2 regions of the Methylophilus sp. 5 genome follow, and region 2 is predicted to be linked to the other one. Evidence: riboswitches for the same ligand, from Rfam matches in the RefSeq annotation. Region 2 holds a riboswitch; the other holds the start of a gene.
What was found. Region 2 has a riboswitch for thiamine pyrophosphate ahead of METH5_RS0111450 (TonB-dependent receptor). Riboswitches for the same ligand answer to the same signal wherever they lie in the genome.

Region 1 (8,803 bases), 980 kb from region 2:
GCCTGAAGGAATCGCATAATGCAGTGGGAAGTCGTCATCGGGTTGGAAACTCATACTCAGTTACAAACTAAGTCCAAACAGTTTAGCGGCGCTTCGACTACCTATGGTGCTGAGCCCAATACGCAGGCCTGTGAAGTGAGCATCGCTTTGCCGGGTGTCTTGCCTGTGCTCAATAAAGAAGCCGTCGAATGTGCCATCAAGTTTGGTTTGGCGATTGATGCTGAAATGGCCCCGCGCAGCGTGTTTTCGCGCAAGAATTACTTTTATCCTGATTTGCCCAAAGGCTACCAGATCAGCCAGTTTGAGTTGCCGGTGGTTGGTAAAGGCAAAATCACCATTCAGGTGCCTGCGACTAAAAATACCGAAGCTTACGAAAAAGTGATCAATATCACGCGTGCGCATCTAGAAGAAGATGCAGGTAAATCTGTACACGGCGCTGTTGAAGGCATGTCGGGGATTGACCTGAACCGCGCCGGGACGCCATTGCTGGAAATCGTGACTGAGCCTGACATGCGTAGCGCCGCTGAAGCGGTGGCGTATGCCAAAAAACTGCATGAGCTAGTGCAGTGGATTGGAATCTGTGACGGCAACATGCAAGAAGGCAGTTTTCGCTGTGATGTGAACGTGTCTGTGCGCCCCAAAGGCACTGAAAAGTTGGGCACGCGCCGTGAAATCAAAAACCTCAACTCGTTTAAGTTCATGCAGCAGGCGATTGAGTACGAAACACAGTGGCAGATTGAAACGCTGGAAGACGGTGGCACTATTCAGCAAGCCACCGTGCTGTTTAACCCGGATACGGGCGAAACACGCGCCATGCGTAGCAAGGAAGAGGCTAACGATTATCGCTACTTCCCTGACCCCGACTTGTTGCCATTGGAAGTGACCGAGGCTGACAAAGCGCGGGTAAAAGCGCTGATGCCGGAGTTGCCGCAAACCTTGCAGGCCCGCTTTATCAGTGAGTATCAACTCTCTAGTTACGATGCAAACGCGCTGACGGCATCACGCAGTTTAGCTAATTATTTTGTGGCCGCTGTTGAGTCAGGCGCAGAGCCTAAGCAGGCAGCGAACTGGATCATGGGCGCATTATCCGCCAAGCTCAATGCCGAAGAAAAAACCGTTGCCGATAGTCCGCTGTCTGCGGTGCAGTTGGCGGCTTTATTGAAGCGAATTGCTGATAACACCATCTCTAACAATGCAGCCAAGCAAGTATTTGAGGGGCTGTGGGCAGGCGAAGGTGAAGTCGATGCCATTATTGAGGCTAAAGGCCTCAAGCAGGTGTCTGACACTGGCGCGATTGAAGCGATTATTAACGACGTGTTGGCTGCTAATCAGGCCATGGTCGATGAATACAAAGCCGGTAAAGAGAAAGCTTTTAATGCATTGGTGGGCCAATGTATGAAAGCCTCTAAGGGCAAAGCCAACCCGGCACAAGTGAACGAGCTGCTCAAAGCCAAACTGGATTAAGTGTGTCATCCTGCTGCTATGTGGCAGGATGATATTCACTGGCCTTTACTCTTCTTCAAGCCAGTTGTTATTAATGGCGATCAAATCTGGCAGGCATTGCAGCATGGCGTCGACCACTGCCGGGTCAAAGTGCTTGCCACGATTGGCCTCAATTTCTGCCACGGCATCTTCTACTGGCCACGCCTCTTTGTAGGGACGCTTGTTCAGCAGGGCATCAAATACGTCGGCGACTGCCACAATGCGCGCTTCTAGCGGAATGTCTTCGCCTGTTAAGCCAAATGGATAACCGCTACCATCCCATTTTTCATGGTGGTAGAGCGCTACCGAGTGAGCCAGCTTGATCAGCGGAGAAGTCGAGTTATCCAGTATTTTGGCCCCCATTTCGGGGTGTTTTCGCATCAATGTCAGCTCTTCGTCATTGAGCTTGCCCGGTTTAAGCAACACATAGTCTGGAATACCAATTTTGCCTATGTCGTGCATGGGGGCGGCATGAATCAATTGCTCAGAAAAATGCGGGTCCATGCCCATTTGCAATGCCAGTCTGCCAGAGACGTGGCTCATACGCATGACATGCATGCCGGTTTCATTGTCTTTAAATTCTGCTGCACGGCCCAGGCGCTGGATCAGTTCCAGGTGTGTACGTTTAAGCTCATCGATATGCACCAGCGATAAGTGTGTTTTAACCCGCGCGCGTACCAGCGCGGGTGAAATCGGTTTGTTGATGTAATCCACGCCGCCCGCTGCAAAGCCTTCTGACTCGTCAGCCTCTTCTGCCAGGGCCGTGACAAAAATCACCGGAATAGTGTGTGTTTCCCGGTCAGTTTTTAACTGGCGGCAGACTTCAAATCCGGTCATGCCTGGCATCATCACGTCCAGCAAAATCAGGCCCGGTTTTTCTTTTTTGACTAACTCTAACGCGTCCATGCCGTTTTTGGCAAAGCTTAGCCGGTAGTCGTCCTGTAGCACCTGTTTTAGCACTTTTAGGTTGAGCGGTTCATCATCCACAATCAAAATTTTTGCTTGTTTCAGTGTGTGGTCCGTCATGAAAAGGCCTCCTTGGTCTGGATTGCCAGTAGCCGATCAATATGTACCGTTGCTTGTTCAAAGTCAAAGTCATTTAGCAACTGGGCAATGTTGTGCATTGCCTGGCGCCACTCAGCGGGGGCATGCTGCACAATCTGGCTGGCCAATGCATCATCCAGTTCGTTCATGGCTACCCGTGTACGCAGTGCATTCAGCCACTCCAGCAGTTGCCCTGCAGGCAGCGATGCTTCGCTATTAGCTGTGGCTACAGTGTGGGGTGCTAGCAGCGGCGCGATAGCGGTATGCAGTGATTGTAGGTGTGTGTGCAACTCTGCCACCAGTGCGGTGCAGTGTGGCCAAGCATCTGCAGTGAGTTGCTCCAGCGCGTGGTAACTCTCTTGCAGATGCGGCAGTGCGAGGTTGGCGCTCACGCCTTTATTGGCATGGGCCATTTGTTTGACTGCAGCGAGGTCTTTGGCGGCGATCGCTTGCGTGAGGCTGGTCATGTGCTGACGTGACGCTTGCACGTAAAGGTGAAGCTCATTGAGATAGGTGTGCTGGTCGCCCCACAGCAAGCTGCCTTTTTTAAGGTCAAAATGGGCTGTTGTCTGGGCGGGTGCTGTGGCGTCAATTGCCATCGGCGCAAGCTGTAACACGCGCTGAATTTCTGCCAATAACAAGGGCAGTTCTATCGGTTTTGAAGCAAAACCATCCATGCCAGCGTCTGCTGCTGCCTGCCGGTCTTGCTCAAGTACACTGGCCGTCAGTGCAATAATCGGCGTTCTGGCTCGGCCAGAGTGTTGTTCTAATGCACGAATCTGCATGCTGGCGCTCAGACCGTCCATAATTGGCATTTGGACATCCATCAAAATCACGTCGTATGGCTGGGCCTGCCAGGCGTCTACCACCTCTTGGCCGTTGCTGGCCAAGGTGAGTTGGTGGCCTTGTTTTTCCAGCACAATGTTGAGCAGCCTGCGGTTTTGTTCAACATCATCTGCAGCGAGAATATTGAGCTTAGGTAATGCCAGCGCGAGCGCGTTAGGTGACGCCGCGTTTTCTGGGGCGTGACCCGTGGCGAGTGGCAAAATCACCGAAAAACAGCTGCCATTGCCAATTTTGCTACTGGCGGTGATGCGGCCGCCCATCAGCTCTACCAATTGCTTGCTAATCGTGGTGCCCAAGCCTGTGCCACCAAAGCGGCGGCTCATCGACGCATCTGCCTGTGTAAACGGCTCAAAAATCACATCCAGCCTATCTTCATCAATGCCAATGCCGGTATCTATAATGTCAAACTGCACTTCGTCTTGTGCTGTTAGGTGCACCTTAAGCTCAACATGACCGCTTTCTGTGAATTTAATCGCGTTGCCCAGCAGATTGGTCAGCACCTGGCGTATGCGATGCTCAGCACCTTTGTAGTAACCTTCGATGTGCGGATCTATATTTAATTTGAGGTCGAGGTTCTTTTTGCGCGCTTGCAACCATAGCGATGAAATCAGGCTATCGACCAGTTCGCGCGGTGAAAAATCCACCACTTCTAGCTCGAGCATGCCTTTTTCCAATTTGGCACTGTCTAAAATATCATTGAGTAAATGCAGTAATGACTTCGCCGACTGGCTGATGGTCGATAAATAACTGCGCTGCTCTGCTTGCATGGTTGTATCGAGTAACAACTCGCTAAAGCCGATAATCGAGTTCATCGGCGTACGAATTTCATGGCTCATATTAGCCAAAAAGGTACTTTTAGCATTGGCGGCCTGCTCGGCGGTCTCTTTTGCCCGGCGCATGTCCTGTTCCATTTGTTTGCGCTCGCTGATGTCCATCATAAACATCAGTACTTTCACCACCTTGCCATCCACGTCCCGCACCGGGCTGTAAGAGGCGTTGATCCAGATTTTTTTGCCTGCTTTGCCATAGCGCAAAAATTCGCCATGCACAAACTCACCACGGCGTAGCGAGGTCCACTTTTGTTTATAGATGTCGGTTAAGGCAAAATCGGGCGGGCAAAAAATAGAGTGATGACGGCCTTGAATTTCTGCCAGTTGATAGCCCAGCAGGTCAAGAAAGTGCTCGTTGGCGCTGATGACAAAGCCATCAATGGTAAATTCGGCGACGTTGGTTGAGTAGTTAATCGCGTTAACAATGCCTTCAAATTCGGCATTTTTTTGCTTGGACTCGGTGATGTCTAGCAACACGCCGTCCATTGCATAGGGTATGCCGTCTTTGTTTAACAGCGGCGAGGCCACGGCTGAAATCCATTTTTCACTGCCGCTGCGATCAGTAATCCTGAACTCAACCTCAAAGCTTTCAAGGCGTGCAATCGCCTTTGCTGCAATCGGGCGCACGCGTGCAATATCTTCAGGATGCATTAGCGGTGAAAAGCGCAGCTGCCCACTTAAAAAGTCTTTGGCTGGCCAGCCTGTCATTTGTTGCACGGCGTCACTAATCAGCTGTATGCTCCATTCGCCTGCCAAGCTGACGCGAAAAGTCACGCCCGGAATATTGTTCATCATGGACCGAATCTGCTGATCTTTTTGACGCACGGCCTCTTCAATCGCTTTACGGTGGCTGAGGTCGGTGATAAAGCCGACATAGAGCGTTTCATCGGCTAATTTAACTTCACCAATTGCCAGCCGAATCGGAAACACCGAGCCATCTTTTTTCACAGCGTCCAAATCACTGCCTTCGCTCATGATTTTTGCCTGCGCTGCCGCTTGATAGTTTTTTAAAAAATACAGATGATTCGGGCTGTCAGGGTCTTGCATTAGCATAGAGACGTTTTTGCCTATCATGTCGGCCTTTGCCCAGCCAAACAGCGTTTCAACAGCATTGTTACACGAGATGATTTGCCCGGCGGCATTGATGGTCACAATGCCATCAACGGCTGTATTCAAAATAGTTGATAAGCGTGTTTCGCTGGCCTGAATCGACGCCAGTATTTGCCGGTAGCGGATTAAGGCGTTGACCGCGGTGGCAATGATGCCGATCAAAATAGTGACCAGCGTAATCCCCAGTGCCATGGTGATGGATTGATTGTCATCCGGGTTGAACCCAGGCTGGGCCTTGCCTAAGAACCGCGCAGACGCCATGCCGGTGTAGTGCATGGCGGTGATGGCGCTGCCCATGAGCAGGCCGCCTAGCATAATGCTGACCTTGGGCGGTATTTTGCCTTTCTGGTTTAAAAAGACACCTGTCCACAGTGATAGCGTGGATAAGGCAACAGCCACCACCACAGAAACCAGCACCCATAACAGATCAAACTTGAGCTCAGGCGCCATGCGCATGGCGAGCATGCCGATGTAATGCATGGCGCCAATGCCGGCGCCCACCGCAAATCCGCCTTTAATCAGCTTGCGGTAGTCGATCTGGTTTTCTGCCATCAGGCTCAAGGCGTAGTGCGACGCCAGAATGCCAGGCATCATAGAGACCAGGGTGGCATCCGAGTAGTAAGACACCGGCGTACAAATTTGATAAGCCAGCATGCCGATAAAGTGCATGGCCCAGATGCCTGCCCCTAATGACACCGAGCTGGCGATGATTGAAAATCGACGTGAAACGACAGAGGTTTGTTGCCGTGACAGACGTGTTAATTGCAGGGCCAGAATGGATGAGCCAATGGCGACCACGGCCGACAAAACGACCAGCCAGGCATCGTAGCTGCCAGACAGAAGGGCTGTCGGAGAGCCTTCCCTGAAAAAGAAAATACCATACCAATCCATGCGATTCGCCTTGTGCGTAACTGTGCTTATACTACTTCCCACCTGTAGTCTAACGGGGGCGCAGGTAAAACGAATGCCGGAATAGTTGCAGCTTCTATGCTTAGTTTGCTAAATCAGTTATCGGGTGGATCAATATTGCGCTAATCATGATTGAAAAACCCTGCCGCAGCAGGGTTAATGAGGCTGGGCAGGTGGGTTTAGTGCGCACACAGGGCGTGGCAAATCAGTTGGTAGCAGATGGTCATGAAACCAACCGTCGTGATGACGAAGCTAATCGCAGAGAATACTTTCCACTTCGTTTTGCTCCAAAAGTCCGGGTCAAACGCAGCAATCACAAACACGGTCGGGTTGGTGAAGCCACCAATGGCCACGCACACACAGGCAAAATGGTGCAACTCCACGCCTGCCGCCTTGGCCGCGCCAAAAAAACCCAGGCCAAACAGCGCCATCAGGGCATAGTCCACGTGGGCGCGTATCATGGTTTTGTAGTCGACCAAAAAATCGCCATCTATGCCCTTGATCGGAAACCAGCGCGCAAACGTCATCAGCCACGCTGACAAAATTAAAGCGGTGGTACAGGCCACTGCGCCTATTAACAAAACTTCCATATGATCTCCTTTAGTTCCTGATTGAAATAAATCCCGTATGTTTTTATGGTCGGGTAAAGTGATTGTAGACAGGTCTGTCTATTTGTCAATCCAGGCATATGCAAAACTTTGTTTTACTTGCGTTATCAGGCGTTTTGCCGCACAATCCGTCCCTTGCTAGGGGTCTGTAAATCCTTCATTTATTGAATGTTTTGCAGTGAGAGTTACCCTTCGAACCTGACGCGGTTAATACCGCCGTAGGGAATGCAAACCTCCATATGCATCCTTACGTCTTTTATTTTAAGGATGCCTAATGAACGCCATAGACAAAAATCTACAGTCTAAAAATATCAAGTTCGTCAACGCTGATGCCAAAGTTGACGAAGCCACTACCAAGCCATTTGCCAAATCGCGCAAAATCTATGTTGAAGGTTCCCGCCCTGATATTCAGGTGCCATTCCGTGAAATTTCATTGAGTGATACGCCGTCCAGTTTTGGCGGTGACACTAACCCGCCAGTGGTGGTCTACGACACGTCTGGTCCTTACACCGACCCAACCGTCGAGATTGATATCCGTAACGGTTTGCCTGCTTTGCGTGCAACATGGATCATGGAGCGTGGGGATGTAGAACAACTGGATGGCCCGACCTCAGAATTTGGTCATCAGCGCCTGGTCGACCCTGAGCTGTCACAAATGCGCTTTAACCTGCACCGCAAACCATTGCGCGCCAAAGCTGGCCAAAACGTGAGCCAGATGCACTACGCCCGCCAAGGCGTCATTACACCAGAGATGGAGTTTATTGCCATCCGTGAAAACCAGCGCCGTGAAAATATGAGCGAGCTGCTGCAAACACAGCATCCTGGCCAACATTACGGTGCCAGCATTCCTGCAGTGATTACGCCAGAATTTGTGCGTGACGAAGTCGCGCGCGGCCGTGCGATTATTCCGGCCAACATCAACCACCCGGAAATCGAGCCGATGATTATTGGCCGTAACTTTCTGGTGAAAATTAACGCTAACATTGGTAACTCGGCTTTAGGCTCATCAATCTCAGAAGAAGTAGAGAAAATGGTATGGGGCACGCGTTGGGGCGGTGACACCGTGATGGATTTGTCTACCGGCAAAAATATTCATGAAACACGTGAGTGGATTATCCGTAACTCACCGGTGCCGATTGGTACCGTGCCTATTTACCAGGCGCTGGAAAAAGTCAATGGCAAGGCAGAAGATCTAACTTGGGAAATTTTTCGCGATACGCTGATTGAGCAAGCTGAGCAGGGCGTGGATTACTTCACGATTCACGCCGGTGTGCGTTTGGCCTATATTCCAATGACGGCAAAACGCATGACCGGTATTGTGTCGCGCGGTGGTTCCATCATGGCCAAATGGTGTCTGGCACATCATCAGGAGTCTTTCCTCTACACACACTTTGAGGAAATCTGTGAAATCATGAAGCAATACGATGTGAGCTTCTCACTGGGTGATGGTTTGCGGCCTGGTTCTATCTACGATGCTAACGACGAAGCACAATTTGCCGAGCTGAAAACACTGGGTGAGCTGACCCAAATTGCCTGGAAGCATGACGTACAGTGCATGATCGAAGGCCCGGGCCACGTACCTATGCATCTGATTAAAGAAAACATGGACCTGCAGTTGGAGCACTGTGGCGAAGCCCCGTTCTACACCTTGGGCCCATTGACCACTGACATCGCGCCTGGCTATGACCATATTACCTCTGGCATTGGTGCGGCCATGATCGGCTGGTACGGTTGTGCCATGTTGTGCTATGTGACGCCGAAAGAGCATTTGGGCTTGCCAGACAAAGAAGACGTACGCGTGGGCATCATCACCTACAAAATCGCGGCACATGCGGCTGACCTGGCCAAAGGCCATCCGGGTGCGCAAATTCGTGACAATGCATTGAGTAAAGCGCGCTTTGAGTTCCGCTGGGAAGACCAGTTTAATCTTGGCCTGGACCCGGAGAAAGCCAAGGAATTTCACGACGAAACCTT
Region 2 (8,803 bases):
TTGTTTTTATCGCATCACGAGTCACCGGTGCCTGGTTCTTGCATTACCGTCACCCAAGAGGGCACGCGGCCGTTGCTGGTTGAAATTCAGGCGCTGGTAGATACGGCACATGCGCCTAACCCCAAGCGCTTGTGTGTTGGTTTGGAGCAAAACCGGCTGGCGATGTTGCTGGCGGTGTTGCATAGGCATGCAGGCGTGGCCTGTTATGACCAGGATGTTTTTATCAATGCGGTGGGCGGCGTCAAGATCAGCGAACCGGCGGTGGATTTGGCGGTATTGCTCGCCATTGTGTCGTCATTTAAAAATAAGCCCCTGGCGAATAAGCTGATTGTGTTTGGTGAGGTTGGGTTAGCGGGTGAGGTGCGGCCAGTGCAGCGTGGGCAAGAGCGCTTGAAAGAAGCGGCTAAACTGGGCTTTACGCATGCCATTATCCCTAAAGCCAATGCACCAAAAGGCGGTGTGGCTGGTTTGCATATCGATGCCATTGATCGGCTGGAGCAAGCGATAGACCTGCTGCGCGCATAAAAAAAATGGCAACGACTGCTGGGAGAGCAATCGTTGCCAGAGAGTGAGGCTGCCCAGAAGAGGGAGGACAGCCACAGGGAAGTGGTTTTTAGCCTGTTTTTAGGCTAAATCATTAAAAAAACTCGGTTTGTTTCGGATCATCAGCTTTCAATTTTTGGGCATTCTTCGCCCTTCTATCCGCCGAATTTACTTCAACACGTGTTAATTGCGCCTCGCAGGCGGCCAGTTGTTGCTCGTCGCTGGCCAGTCTGACACATTCCACCTGTTTACCTAGTTGCTTGATCATGCGTTGTTTGCTATCCATCAAGTCAGCATATTGTTCTGTAGATGGTATATCCGATGCAAACATCGACAGGTTGACTAACAGGGCGGTGGTCATCACGGTGGCATATTTCATGGCGACTGCCTTTGTGTGATTAACGATGCATGCAGTATAAAAAACGTGTCCGGCTTTGTCAGGTACAAACAGGTGGGGTTTTGTAGCGATTTGTAGCGACTTCGATACAGGGCGCTGACACGTGCATTGTGTGGCCGCCACCGTGGCATTTAGTCACAAAAACTTCATGCAACTATTCACAACAAGCACCTGCCCAAACTGAGTGTCACTTATCACATGGGTGTGACAATAAGATGACATTCAATAAAAAATACATCAGGAGCAAAAATAATGAAAAAAATCATATTTCTTTTACCACTGATCATGACTGCGTGTGCCAGCGTTACCCCGCATCAATACACGACGCAACAAGGCCGGGTAGGCTATACGCTGACGTGTAGTGAGTTTAATACGACGTGGGAGCAGTGTCAGTCCAAGGCGGGTGAGTTATGCGCCCAAGGCTATGACTTGGATAAAAAATTGTCTTTTAAAGAGACTTTTCCTGACAGCGGTGATGGCCTTTACAGGCCCGCCAATAATCACCTTGCCGTTGAGTGCAAGGGCGCAGCGGGCTAGGGCAGGCCCAGATTTCTCTACAGGCGATCTATGATGGCTTGTGCGGCTGCGTAGCCGCTGGTGATGGTACCTTCAATAGTCGCCGGGTAGGGGCCAGCAATATAGTCACCCGCCAGAAAAACATGTGGGTTAGATGTGCGGGTGCCAGGCCGCAGCACGTCGGGCGTGCAACTAAATGTGGCGCGTTTTTCGGTGATCACTTGCGTCCACTGTGGGGCGGTATTTAATGTGATGTGATACGCCGCCAAGGCCTGGTTAATTTCCGCGATGCATTGCGTCACCAACACTGCTTTATCTGAGTTTAAAGGCGGGTGTGCACTGATGACTACCGCTAGCAGCCCTGCTTGCCCGCAGCATCGCCCGCGATCAAAGACCCATTGCGCCAGGCCATGACATAAGCCCATGATGGGGTGAGGCAAGCGCGTCTCAGCGCTGTATTGCAGGTAGACCGTGGTAATGGGTTGATAGTCAAATGCCGGGATACTCAGCTCGCCAGCGATGGTTTTCAGTTGATGCGGGCCCACCGCGACAATCACATCCTCAAAAGTATCGTTACTTGTGGCGGTTGATATGACGCAAGCCGCATCTGATGCTTGCAGCGCAGTGACCGTGCTGTGTAGCCTGACTTCAGCGCCGAGTGTTTGTATATGCTGCAATAGCGGGTGTATCAGCGCGCTGCTTAAATCTGCTTTCACAATTAAAAAATCGCTATCGTGGCGACGATGCTGAAAGCTATCACGCAGCACATTGAGAAACACTTGTGCGCTGGCGAACGTGATTGGGGTGTTGAGTGCGGCCAAACATAATGGCTCCCACAAAGTGCGGATCGCCATTGGCGTTTGTTTGCCCTTAGCCAGCAAGGTGGCAACCGTGATATCTGCTGGCAGCGTAAACGCTTGATGTTTCAGCTGTTGCATCCAGCAGATCGCTCGCCATTTGCTGCGCCAGTCGAGGCCATGTGCGGTGAGTAACCCCCATAATAAATGCAGCGGGGCAGGCAACCATGTGGGCGTGACCAGTGACATGCGTTGAGCGCCATGGTGCATATGCAATGACAGCGGCAGGCGCATAAATACTTGCTCTGCCTCTATATTAGCTTGTTGCAGCAACGCCAGTGTGGTGCGGTAAGCGCCTATACACAGGTGCTGTCCGTTATCGAGCATGGTGGTGTTTGCATGTATGACACCACGTGCGCGGCCACCCGCTTGCGGGGCGGCTTCAAACAGGCAAACCTGATGGCCATGTTGCAGCAGTTTGAGTGCAGCAGCAATGCCGGCGAGTCCTGCACCAATGACCGCTACTTTTTTACCAACGGGTGTTTGGCCACGAAAAGGCGCGTGCGTGGTCATGGCTTGCGGTATTTAAACCATGCACCCAGCGCCAGTGTGAGCTTTCTAAAAGGTGGCAGCGCGACTTTATGCGTCAGCACCAGGTTGGGGTCTTGCCGGATTTCTTGCAGCAGCGCGCGGTAAATCGCGGCCATCATCAGGCCGGGCAACTGCTGTTTGGTATCTGCCTTTGGCAACTGGCTCAGCGCTTTGTCATAAAACAATTCGGCGCGCTCAATTTGTTTGAGTAATAGCGCGCGCGTTTGTGGTGAGGCTTGGCTATTGAGTAATGCCGCTTCCGTCACGCCCGCACGCTCCAATTCATCGAGTGGAATATACAGACGACCGCGTCTGGCATCTTCGCCTACATCACGAATGATGTTCGTCAACTGAAAGGCCATGCCCAGATCATGCGCGTATTCGAGTGTGGCACGGTCTTGATAGCCAAATATCTGTGCTGAGAGTAGCCCCACCACACTGGCAACCCGGTAACAATACAAGGCTAACTGCTCAAAGTCGGCGTAACGGTTGTATTGCGTATCCATTTGCATGCCGTCGATGATTTCAACAAAATGGGCCTCTTGCAAACCGAAGCTATTGACCACCGGTTGCAATGCTTGTGTGACCGGGTGCTGTGGTGTTTCGTGAAACAAGCGGTGAATTTCCTGTTTCCACCAGGCAAGTTTGGTCTGGGCGATCTGGTAGTCCGTACACTCGTCGACCACATCGTCCACTTCGCGGCAAAACGCATACAGTGCCGTCATGGCATCGCGTTTTTGTTTAGGTAAGAACATAAAACTCAGCGTGAAACTAGAGCCACTTTCACGGGTTTTTTGTTGGCAATATTGTTGCGGGGTCATTGTTTAAACAGGGCTTTCAACAAAATCAGCAGCCAGTCATAGGCTTTCAAGGTCGGGCGATGATGATAGATATCGCCACGGCAGGATTTTAATTTATGTAGGATACGTTCGCCACCTGCAATCATCATGCGCAATTCAAAACCGATACGGCCAGGCAGGGCGCGACCGAGTGGTTTGCCGGCCAGCAGCAACTCTTCTGCACGCATCACGTTGTGTAAAAAGAACATCTCCCAGGTGGCGTCCAGGCGCTGCTGACGCAAATCCCGCTCGCTAATCCCTGCGGACTGCATTTCGTCCTGACTTAGGTAAATACGGCCAATCTCACCATGTTTTTGCAGGTCAATCGCAATATCCTGATAAAAATTAATCAGTTGCAAGGCGGTGCAAATCTGGTCAGACCACAGTCGATGTTGCGGGGTATCGCTGCCATAGAGTTGCAGCATCAGGCGGCCAACCGGGTTGGCCGAGCGGCGGCAGTAGTCTAGCACTTCATTAAAAGTGGCATAGCGGGTTTTAACCACATCCTGCTTAAAGGCATTTATCAGGTCTAGCAGCGATTGCACGTCCAGCCGGTGTGTTTTGACCACTTGCTGCAGGGTAATCAACAATGGCTGCGATGGCTGAATATAGGCTTGAATCAGCAGTAGTTCGTCTTCATAGGTTTGCAAGGCTTGCAAGCGTGCCGCCTGAGTGGCATTGCCTTCATCGGCGATATCATCCGCTTCGCGCGCAAACTGGTAAATCACCGTCACCGCATGGCGCAAATGGGCGGGTAACAGCAGTGAGGCGACCGGAAAGTTTTCGTAGTGCGTGTGAGCCAGCGTCAGGCTGGGAGTTGGCTCGGCTGGCTTGGAAAAGGCTTGCATGGCTTAAGTATGCCATAAATCCGTGATACGCTTACGCCTTGCAGATGAACAAGTCGTAAAGAGAAATCAAAGTTGGGGATAACAGAATGTTAGGCATTATTGGCGGCACCGGGTTGACCGCGCTGGATAATTTAAATATTTCAAAACGCCTGATTGTGCGTACGCCGTATGGCGAACCTTCGCAACCGCTGGTGTTTGGTGAGATCAATGGCAAAGAAGTGGTGTTTCTGGCGCGTCACGGTGGCGGCCATACCATTCCGCCACATGCGGTGAATTATCGGGCCAATATATGGGCGCTGCATTCTGTCGGGGTGTGTGATTTGCTGGCGGTCGCGACCGTGGGTGGCATCGCCCGCAACCTGATTCCAGGCGATATTGTGCTGCCTAACCAGATTTTGGATTATACCTATGGCCGCAGCAATACTTACCATGATGGCATTGAGTTGCCGGTGCGCCATATCGACTTTACCCAACCCTATTCACAAGGCATGCGTGAACGCTGCCTGAAAGCGGCGGCCGATGTGGGCTACAGCCTAGTGGATGGCGGTGTCTATGCCTGTGTGCAAGGGCCGCGGCTAGAAACTGCCGCGGAGATTAATCGGTATGAACACGATGGCGCCACTCTCGTCGGCATGACCGGGATGCCTGAGGCCGTATTGGCGCGTGAGCTTGGTGTGGCTTATGCCGCGATTTGCCCGGTGGCTAATTTTGCCGCAGGGCGTGGTGACAGCGCACAGTCTATCCAGTTTGAGCAGGTGATGCCGTTGTTGCAGCAAACCATGGATAAAGTGCGCACGGTGATTGCGCAATATTTATCTGACAATGACTGCGCAGTTGTTTAAATCCAGTAATTAACCCTAAGGAAAACTTCTATGGCGGTGAAACCTGTGCTCAGAATGGGCGAGCCATTGTTGTATCGGGTGGCCGATAAAGTGACCCAGTTTGATACGCCCGAATTGCATGCCCTGATTCAGGATATGCATGACACCATGACGCAGATGAACGGCGCAGGTATTGCGGCGCCGCAAATTGGCGTCAGTTTGCAGGTAGTGATGTTTGGCGTGGGCGCCAACCCGCGTTACCCCGATGCTGAAGAAGTGCCGTTCACTATTTTGATTAATCCGGAACTGACCCCAATAGAGCAAACAGAAGGGGATGGATGGGAAGGTTGCTTGTCCGTGCCCGGCATGCGCGGCCTGGTGCCACGCTACCAACACTTGCATTATCGCGGCTTAGACCCGCAAGGGCGGGTCATTGATCGTACCGCGAGCGGCTTTCATGCCAGGGTGGTACAGCACGAATGTGACCACTTATTTGGTGTGCTTTACCCCATGCGTATCCGTGATCTAACAAAATTTGGCTTTAATGATGTACTTTTTCCTGGAATAACGCTTCCAGATGACTGATAGTTTGCTATAATGCGCCTCATTCCGGAAGAGTGGCAGAGCGGTTTAATGCTACAGTCTTGAAAACTGTCGAGGGTTCACGCCCTCCGTGAGTTCGAATCTCACCTCTTCCGCCAAACACGTCATGCCGCAGTTTTTGCGGCATTTCTATTTGCAGGTTTTAATTACACATTTAAGGAATCGTCATGACACAAATCATCATCGACCATAACCCGTCAGAAGAAAAGCTGAAAGAACTGGGCGTAAAAAGCTGGAACACATGGGATTGCGCACCTTCAAAATTCCCTTTGGACTTCACTGCAACTGAAAAAGCCTACGTATTAGAAGGCGAATTCAAAGTGACTCCACAAGGTGGCGACACAGTAACAATCAAGGCTGGTGACTATGTTGAGTTTCCAAAAGGCCTGAAATCCCAGTGGGAAGTGGTTAAACAATTGAAAAAACACTACAAACATTTCTAATTGATTTGTTTTAGCCAGTATTCAATAAAAAACCCTGCCTTGCAGGGTTTTTTGTTTTTGGCCCGCGGGATATTCTCAGCGGCCATCTGTTTACAGCCCTCATCATTAAACTTTGCAACATATGCACAGGCTGTAAAGCGAATTCTGAATTGTGCTCTAGCCAAGTGGTTGATATTAAAATACAATCTCACCCTGATTGAAAAATCAAACGCCTTGGGGTGGCTATAACGCCTGAGATCTCGCACACGCGGGAAACCCAATGAACCTGACCCAGATAATGCTGGCGTAGGGACAGGCAGAGCATCTACAACGCAAATGTTTCTGGTTTGTTGGGTCATCCACAAATCTACTCACGTCATTGTCACTCTCACCCTGTCCTTTTTATGTGTCTTAATAGAAAGGATTATCATGAAACCGATTACAAAACCGCTGTCCTTAATTGGACTTTTACTCACCACGCCTGTGTTAGCCGCAGAAGAGGAAGAGACACGCGAACTCTCTGAGGTGGTGGTGAGCGCGGATTTTCGCCCCAGCATCGCACAAAAAACAGCCGTCAGCCTGACTGAAGTGAATAAAGAAACCATAGAGGCACGTGGCGCGCAGCATCTGGAAGAAGTATTGAATCTGGCGCCCAATGTGAATATCTCAGCAGGGGCGTCCCGCGGGCGTTTTTTCCAGATTCGTGGCATGGGCATCCTCAGCCAATATGATAATCCGGTGAATCCATCCGTCGGCTTAATCATTGATGGCATTGATTTTAGCCGCTTGGGTGGCGCCGCGACCATGTTTGATATTGATGCGGTAGAAGTGTTGCAAGGCCCGCAAGGCACTAAGTTTGGCCCGAATGCCATCGCCGGCGCCATTACCATGCGCAGTACCGAGCCGACCAAACAATTTAAAATGCGTGCACAAGCTGGCGTGGGTGAATACAACACGCGTAATTTTGGGGCAGCGGTAGGCGGTACGATCGTTGAAGATCAGTTAATCGGTCGTGCCTCGATTTATACGCACAAATCTGATGGCTATATGCAAAATGACACCTTGGGTCGTGATGACACGCAAAAACAAGATGAATTGACCTTTCGCAGTAAATTTAAATTATTTGCGACCGAGGATTTAACCTTAGATTTCACCTTGATGCATGTGAATGTGAATAACGGTTATGACGGATTTACCTTAGACAACTCCAGGCACAGTAAAGCCAACCAGCCTGGCGTAGATACGCAAAACACCAACGCTTTTGCTGTGAAAGCCAATTGGCAAGCTTCCGATGCGGTCATTATTCAGTCAGAGGCCAGTTATTTAAATTCTTCATCGACCTATAGTTTTGATGGTGATTGGACAACATTAAATGATGGCGAAAAACATAACCGTGATCGCGACAATTACTCTTTTGAACTACGTGCTTTGTCTGATAAGGCGGGCCGTATTTTCAACGACTCAACCGATTGGACGGTTGGCATTTATCGTTTTGTGCAAGATGAGCGTTTTAATTCTCGTGTAGATTATAGAAGTTATGGACCTAGCTACTTAACGCAGATAGCAGGTAAGTACAATACAGAAAATACGGCGGTGTTTGGGCAATTAGATAGCCATTTAACTGACAAGTTGACGCTCGTTTCAGGACTGCGGATAGAGGATTTTAAGGCCCACTATGCCGATAGTGGCTTCGTTGAATCAGCCCCAAGTAGCGTGAAAAAAAACGTGAATGAAACCCTTTTGGGCGCTAAATTGGGCTTGAATTACCAAGCTGACGCGAATCAACTCATCTATACCTCGTTAACCCGTGGTTACAAGCCTGGTGGTATCAATAACAATGCCAGTTTGGCTCAAAATCAAAGGCAGTTTAATACCGAGTATATGTGGAACTTTGAAACAGGGCTGAAATCCAGCTGGCTGGACGGCACGTTGATCACCAATCTGGCGGCTTTTTATGCCAAGCGCCTAGATGCGCAAACACATAGTTCTGCGCAAGTACCGAGCACGGGGATTTTTACGGAGTTCTATGACAACGCTGCCCGTGCCACCCATCAAGGGGTAGAAGCCAGCATGGATTGGTTCTTGACCGATCAATTTCGGATGCTGGGTTCAATCGGGTTGCTGGATGCAAAATTTGATAGCTATAAAAATCCAGATCCGAGCGCATACAGTCCGCAAGGCCGGCAAGTCGCTCATGCGCCTAAATATACCTTTAACTTGGGTTCTGAGTTTTATGCCAATGCAGCCTGGGTAATACGTGCCAATGTCGAAGGTAAGGATGCCTTCTACTTTTCTGACAGCAACAATTCTAAATCCAATGGCTATGCTTTATTAAACGCCAGTGCTGATTATAAGTACGATAAACATTGGAAAGTCAGTGTATGGGCGAGAAACTTATTAGATAAAGATTATGCAACCCGTGGCTT

Region 1: it holds a riboswitch for thiamine pyrophosphate, as region 2 does, so the genes downstream of both, thiC (phosphomethylpyrimidine synthase ThiC) here and METH5_RS0111450 (TonB-dependent receptor) in region 2, are expected to answer to the same signal.

The regions. Positions count from the first base shown of each region.
Region 1 covers NZ_KI911560.1:1,374,818-1,383,620, forward strand. Annotated here, with positions in the region: gene gatA (Asp-tRNA(Asn)/Glu-tRNA(Gln) amidotransferase subunit GatA) at 1-19, shown strand, start outside; gene gatB (Asp-tRNA(Asn)/Glu-tRNA(Gln) amidotransferase subunit GatB) at 19-1,464, shown strand; gene METH5_RS0106485 (HD domain-containing phosphohydrolase) at 1,510-2,508, opposite strand; gene METH5_RS0106490 (PAS domain S-box protein) at 2,505-6,203, opposite strand; gene METH5_RS0106495 (hypothetical protein) at 6,401-6,811, opposite strand; TPP riboswitch at 6,960-7,072, shown strand; gene thiC (phosphomethylpyrimidine synthase ThiC) at 7,104-8,803, shown strand, end outside.
Region 2 covers NZ_KI911560.1:2,352,479-2,361,281, forward strand. Annotated here, with positions in the region: gene radA (DNA repair protein RadA) at 1-525, shown strand, start outside; gene METH5_RS0111400 (hypothetical protein) at 638-922, opposite strand; gene METH5_RS0111405 (hypothetical protein) at 1,193-1,477, shown strand; gene hpnE (hydroxysqualene dehydroxylase HpnE) at 1,495-2,826, opposite strand; gene hpnD (presqualene diphosphate synthase HpnD) at 2,823-3,665, opposite strand; gene hpnC (squalene synthase HpnC) at 3,662-4,531, opposite strand; gene METH5_RS0111425 (S-methyl-5'-thioinosine phosphorylase) at 4,618-5,373, shown strand; gene def (peptide deformylase) at 5,404-5,937, shown strand; tRNA gene METH5_RS0111435 (tRNA-Ser) at 5,964-6,053, shown strand; gene METH5_RS0111440 (cupin domain-containing protein) at 6,123-6,398, shown strand; TPP riboswitch at 6,603-6,708, shown strand; gene METH5_RS0111450 (TonB-dependent receptor) at 6,807-8,803, shown strand, end outside.